2 regions of the Paenibacillus sp. LC231 genome follow, and region 1 is predicted to be linked to the other one. Evidence: predicted binding sites of a transcription regulator. Region 1 holds the regulator's gene; the other holds the start of a gene.
What was found. The regulator LexA, encoded in region 1, represses DNA repair genes until DNA is damaged. The targets are predictions, from matches to a motif close to CGAACATATGTTCG.
Positions count from the first base shown of each region.

Region 1 (3,428 bases):
CGGCTGCCTGTGACGTCGCCGTTCCGAGAAGAGCATACAAACCAGCCAATGCAACAAGCACTAACGGAAGTACATACTTACGTCCTTTAAACACGTCATGCTTATCATTAACGGCAGAGCCTTGGTACGAGGTCAGCCCCTGCTTCTTACGCTGCTTGTTGAGCTGTGACATATTTTTGTTGACTTTTCTTTCCCATGATCGTGACATATGGTTCCCCCTGGACTCAATTTCAAAATATTACCAATCCATATAAACTTGGGGTCACCGTATTCGATTCCCACGAATAATCGGCACCCCAAGTATTATAATTCTATCCTTCTATCTGGTCCTGAATCCACTGTTGTAGATCCAGATGCCAGTTCATCGACTAATGCTTTAATCGCGGGCCGCCTTTTTGTTCATTTTCATCAACCCATTCGATCGATTCCAGCTGTTGTCTAAAGTTACTGCGAATATTGTTAAGGTATATTTCCCGAAGCTCAGCCCGTTCTTTGAGCTCATCCGCGGTCAATCCCTCACTCTTCTGTTTTCTTGCTAGTACATTGATGCGTTCAACCAAAGTATCGATGTCCATGACTTCTCCTCCAATTCCGATATCATGTATAACTTAAACATGTGAAAAAGAGCTTGTCAAGGCAACAGCGCCCTTGCAAACTCTTATTAAGAACAAATATGAACATATGCTCCCTATAAATGGGTTCCTCATTGTTAAGAAATCAATACTCGTCTATTATAAACACGCTTACACTGCGTGAAATCACATCGTCAGGCAATACTACAAATATGAAGCGAGAAGTAGGGACATATATAAGGAAAGAGTTTCTGTTAGTGTCATCCCATTACCAGACTGGTAAAGACAACACCTCTCCGGCCTGTATATCCGGACCTTTCAATCCATTCATTCTTCGGATGCTATCCAGATATACTCGTGTATCCATATCTGCCGGTTTATGAAGGGAAGCAATCCGCCACAAACTATCACCATATTGAACAATAACCTGCTTCTCCCCTGTGGGCTTGTCCATCCCCCCGGCAAAAACAGAGTATGCCCCTGTCCAAAAAGAAGCTACGATCAACAGGATGAATAAAAGCTTTATAAAAGGAATGGATTCAATTCTGGACTTTAATTGATGGATCCAAGTCTCCGGGGACTTCATCGTTTGCACTGGAACGTTCTCATAAATGCTGCGGTATGTACTGTATTTCAACATGGAATCATCATCTCCCAAACAAGTGTTCTCTTATGAATCTATAATAACACGAACACTTGTTTGATTCAATACCTAAAAGAACATTTGTTCTATTTATATTTAGAACTTATGTTTGTACGAACGGAAGTTCTATGTTATAATTTTCCCAAACGTTACTAAATGGGGTTGATACGGCATGTCGAAAATATCCAGCCGCCAGCTGGCGATCTTAGAGTTTATCCGCAACGAAGTTCGTAGCAAGGGTTACCCGCCTTCTGTCCGGGAAATCGGAGAGGCTGTCGGACTAGCTTCCAGTTCAACGGTCCATGGACATCTTGACCGTTTGGAGAAGAAAGGCCTAATTCGCCGTGACCCTACGAAACCAAGAGCAATCGAGCTGCTTGGCCAAGAAGAGTCCGAGAGCGCGAATCTGTTTACCCACACCATTGCCAGAGTGCCTGTTGTTGGTAAAGTCACTGCAGGTGTTCCTATTACAGCCATGGAAAACATTGAGGATTATTTCCCGCTCCCGCAGCATTATGTAGGCGACGATAAGGTGTTCATGTTGTCGGTTGTCGGTGACAGTATGATCGAAGCTGGCATTCACAGCGGTGACTATGTCATTGTGCGCCAGCAGCAAACTGCAGACAATGGCGACATTGTAGTAGCGATGACAGAGGAAGACGAAGCAACTGTAAAGACCTTCTATAAAGAGAAGGATCATGTACGATTGCAACCGGAGAATCCTACCTACGAGCCACTGCGCCTGAACCATGTTACGATTCTCGGTAAAGTAATCGGACTCTTCCGGGATGTCCACTAATCTCATAGATCTATGAATAAGAGGTTACCTCCCTTAATTGGATGGTAACCTCTTGCTTTTTCTATATAGATCACAAAAACTTGATCATAGCTAGTTTGTTTGCTCCATAATGCCTTGTTTAAGATCCAGCCGATACAGCCGTAAAGGTTTATAATCCGGCGAGCCTTCCCCACCCGGCCCCTCCGTGGACTGCAGAACAAGCTTATTGTCTTTCACCATGGGTGCAGTACCTGGTCTGTAATAGGAAGTATAGGACACCGTTAATTCATCTTGAAACCTGAGCTGCACAGCCTTGCCCGTATCATGCTCCACGGCGAATGCGTAGATCTGTATGGCATGACAGTCCTGGTATTGCGGTGCAAGAATAAATACATCCGCATCCAGAAACGGCAATCGAACCATATGGACAGCTGCAGAAGTTGGCTGAATAAAAGTAAGATCATCCAGCGTGGTTACTTCATCCGTAACTTCATTATCGCTATATCGTACGATGTAGTTTCCGGTAAACGATTGGTCCGTTTCGATACCGAAGCAGCTAGGAGCTCCCAGTGTCGTGATTTTTTCCTTTTCCACAGCAACCACACTGAGCCTTCCCTGATCTGTAAATCCTTGTGCCCGAATTGTCTCCTCCTTATGTGGTGGTACATCCCCAGCTCTCTGTTGTTTCTCACCGTCAAAAGGCAGCTGTATGGCAAGTAACATAACCAGAAGCAGCAGCACGCCTATAAAGCCAACTTGTAGATACTTTCGGCGCTTAGGCCTACCTTCGTCACGGATCACGGACATCTGGACGTTTTTTTTCATTTCAGCCGTAAATTTTTCATTTGGAAAAGGTCCCTTTGAAACCCGGGAATACCAGTCTGGTTTATCCTCATTCATCTCCATTCTCCTTTAACAGGTTCTGCACTTTTTTCCTTGCCCGATACAGTCTGGATTTTACGGTACCCGCCGCTAGGTTAAGGAACTCCGCAATCTGATTGATTGACATCTCATAGTAAAGGTCCAAGATGAGCACCTCCCTAAACTTCCTGGGTAAAGTCATAATCATGGCCCATATTTCATCCGTGTACTGCCCGTCCAGATACTCCAGTTCCGCGGACCGACTTGACGCATCGATGTGCAGTCTGTCCTTAAGGGTCACTTTCCGAAAGAAAAAAGCCTTTTTGTACCGGAACGCGGTATGTCGTGTGATCGTGAGCAGCCACGTTCTTAACGACGCCTGACCGCGAAATGTATGTATGCCAAAATAAGCTTTAATAAACACATCTTGAGCAATATCGTCTGCCAGTGCTTGCTGTTTGGTCAGAAAATAAGCGTAATTCCAGATATCATTTCCATACAAGCTCATGATTTTATCCAGTGCCTGTGTGTCCATCACCGTCATCTGCTTCAAGTATTCCAGCTCCAACCGATT
Region 1 covers NZ_JFOM01000005.1:86,350-89,777, forward strand. Annotated here, with positions in the region: gene AK95_RS01965 (hypothetical protein) at 1-208, opposite strand, end outside; gene AK95_RS01970 (DUF896 domain-containing protein) at 369-575, opposite strand; gene AK95_RS01975 (LysM peptidoglycan-binding domain-containing protein) at 841-1,212, opposite strand; gene lexA (transcriptional repressor LexA) at 1,388-2,014, shown strand; gene AK95_RS01985 (hypothetical protein) at 2,105-2,893, opposite strand; gene AK95_RS01990 (RNA polymerase sigma factor) at 2,886-3,422, opposite strand.

Region 2 (3,428 bases), on a different contig from region 1:
CGCTTCTCAAACGCATACAGCGGCTCCGTAATCACCTTTCTGGCATACTCAATCGCCTGCATCCCATGCGGATTTCGCACCTCACTCTCTCCATCTTCTAATGAGAGACTTGGAATCCCCTTCCAGGGGCGTCCATCCGTCCAGCGTGTGCCCTGGATTCCGGAAGCCAGCACATGGTTCTCCAGACGGTCCATGTCCTCACGGGTAAGCGATCCGTCCAGCGGCAGCAGCAGATCCGTCTTCACGCAGCGGAATACGTCCTCATAACGCCAGCGGCGTCCGATGATATCCAGCGCAGAGCGAATAAATTCGACCAGCGGATGATGGAGCTCGCTTCGCTTCTGATCCAGAAAATAAGGAACGCCGTGTTCCCTGAACAAAGGACCTATCAGATGCTCATATTCTCCCATATTCCGGACAAACACGGCCATTTCCCGGTATCTTGCTCCTTCTTCCCGGGCGAGACGCACCATTTCGCGTACAGCCCCTTCAATTTCAGCCCGGCGGTGACTCGCAGCATGCAGAAGAAGACCTGCCCTGCTGCCGTCCGGATGGCTCACTGTAACTCCGTCCCGGGCAGCTTCCGTCCAACGTTTCTTCCGATCATAACCGCGCTCGAGATGGGCAAGCAGAGGGGATTCTTGAAACCGCGGAAGAACATCGGGTTGTAGAACACGATACTCCATATCCAACCCCATCTCATCGGCAATGCCTTCAAGCTTTATGTACGTCACCGCGGTAGGATGAAAGAGATCCAGCTCATGCGGAACATTCCCGTTCGTATAAGGCTTGTCCAGTGTCAACGCAATCGTTACGCGGTTGGCATGCGTCATAATTTCCCGGAGCACCCGGTACTCCTGCGGCGTAAAGCCATGGAAGCCATCGATCCAAATGTCCGCGCGCTTGATATACTCCGATTGGGTCACGCCCTCTGCCAATGAGGCCAGCGTATCTTCCTCATCCATGTAGAACCTTGAAATCTCAAGCTCAAAATCGCGGAAAACCGTAACGATGTCCTCCAGCTTGCGCCGAAGCATCGGAGAATTCCCAGAGCCTGACAGCATCTGTCCCAGCTGCTCCTCCATGCAGGCAGCGTCAATGCAATAGCGCTTCATTTCCGTATACAGCTCGCTCAGCTTACCGACAAAACCATGCTGCTCTCCCGAAGCACCGAACAATTGGAGCTCTTCTTTGCGCCTCCGCAAAATTTTGTACAGCAGCATGCGTTTTCCTTCTTCGCTGATCGCTACCTTCGCGGCCCCGCCGGTTTCCTGCATGACACGGTAAGCCAGTCGACGGAAACTGAGCACTTGCGCGCGCATCATCCCGCGAATGCCTCCCGCATTAACGAGTGCGTGCTCCGCTTCATAGGAACCTTGCTCGGGAACGATCAGTATCATCGGATTCCCCTTGGGATCCTGCTCCAATCGCTCGATCATCTCTTGGCGGATCGACGTGCTCTTACCGCTGCCCGACCTGCCGATAATAAATTGAACGCTCATGCTATGCCTCCTTTACATCGTCTGGCGAAAAGGACTCCTTCACCCTCCAAAACAACTGCCTGTCCGGTGAAATCATACCCTTGAATCTATTGGTCAAATCTATCAAAATTCATGTGAAATCCACGTCTTGGTTCGTTCTCTATCAAAAAAGATGCTGATTACTAGTATAGCATAAGTAACGTTTGATGGAACATACGTTTGGATTTCATTCCCATTCCAAATTATTGCGGGCATACAAAAAAGGACCCTGCCACGTGGTTCACCCACCATGGCAAGATCCTTCGCTTCTACCGTGCTGCTGCACTTTAAAGTTTCGATTTGCTGCGCACTTCAAACACGGCAAATTTTAAATAATGCCCCTCGTCGACCCCGAGAATTTGCGGATGATCCTTGCCAGCCGCACGCCATTCCACGAGTCTCAGAATTTTTCCGGCGTCTTTTGCCGCATCCTGAATGGTCTCCAGGAACAAATCCGGCCGCATATGGTACGAGCAGCTTGCCGTAACCAAATAACCGCCCTCATTCACCAGTTTCATGCCATGAAGATTGATGTCTTTATATCCGCGGCAAGCCCCTTTGACGGCAGACCTGGTTTTGGCAAAAGCAGGCGGGTCCAGAATAATCACATCCCAGGAACGTCCGCCTCCTGCGGTCAGCGGTTTGGAGGTATCCACTTTTTGATCCCCTTGCGCACGCAACTCGCGTTCCTCCAGCCCTTTTACCTGATTGCGCAAATATTGGAAGGCATCGTCCACTACAAACTCCACGCGATCCTGGAATCCGTTCAATTCCACATTCTCTTTGGCGCTTTCAATGGCATGCTCCGATATGTCAAGGCAGGTCACTTTCTTGGCGCCATAAAGGCAGGCATGCAGCGTGAAACTGCCCGTATGCGAAAAGCATTCCAGCACCGTGGCTCCATCCCAATAAGGAAAAGTAACTTCCTTTCCGCTTTTGTTCACCGGTAAGGTCTTCTTCTCACCGTCTCGTTCCACAGTCTGGAGCGAGATCCCGCTGCGGCTTCCCCAACCGTTCATTAACGGTTTAATGGATGCCCGGTTCTCGCGCTGATCAAAGAAATATCCGGTCTTCTGGCCTTCTTCGATATCGACCTTGATCTTTAGGCCGTTCTCCATCACCGTGACGTGGCGAGGACATTCCCCGTATAGAATACCCGTGCGCTGCTCCAGCCCTTCCAGTTCCCGGATGGATACGTCGCTTCGTTCATAGATTCCTTTCGGCTGGACTACCTCGATAAGCGCGTTGACGATGTCCTCACGGCAGCGATCCATACCCAGCGTCAGCAGCTGCATGACCAGTACGTCATCAAACCGGTCCACAATCAGCCCCGGCAGAAAATCCGCCTCGCCATATACCAACCGGTAGGCGTTCTCATCTCCGATAAACCGTTCCCGGTGTTTCAGGCATTCCTGAAACCTGGCGGCGAAAAAAGCCTTGTCCATCGTCTCAACGGGCTCGTACGAAACGGTCCGTACGGTGATTTGCGATTGCGGGTTGTAATAACCGGAGGCGAGAAAACGGCCTTGATGGTTTAGTACCGATACGATATCCCCCGGCTTGGGTTCACCTTCAACAGAGGCAATCTCGCTTTTATAAACCCAGGGATGCCCCTGCTCCAGTCTCTTTTTTCGACTGCGCTCCAAAATTACCGATGGCACTGTATTTCACTCCTTAAGTTATCCCTGGCCATTCCATAGGCATGCATGTCCGCCAAGGGTCATATACGTAATTAAGAAAATAAGTTTTTCGCCGGACTTTCACAGCAGCGGATGCTTCATATCCCCATTTTATTTCACAAAAAGGAGAACATCATGCTATCCTCACTCTGGTTTCCCATCTGTTATGATCTTGTCCTGTTCCTGTTCGGCATGAAGGTCATGGAGGTTGCCCTCCAACGCTGGGCCG
Region 2 covers NZ_JFOM01000049.1:230,949-234,376, reverse strand. Annotated here, with positions in the region: gene addB (helicase-exonuclease AddAB subunit AddB) at 1-1,502, opposite strand, end outside; gene AK95_RS26580 (class I SAM-dependent rRNA methyltransferase) at 1,808-3,181, opposite strand; gene AK95_RS26575 (Na/Pi cotransporter family protein) at 3,335-3,428, shown strand, end outside.
Region 2: addB (helicase-exonuclease AddAB subunit AddB) is a predicted target of LexA. The motif match lies at 1,690-1,703, and genes of this name have one in related genera.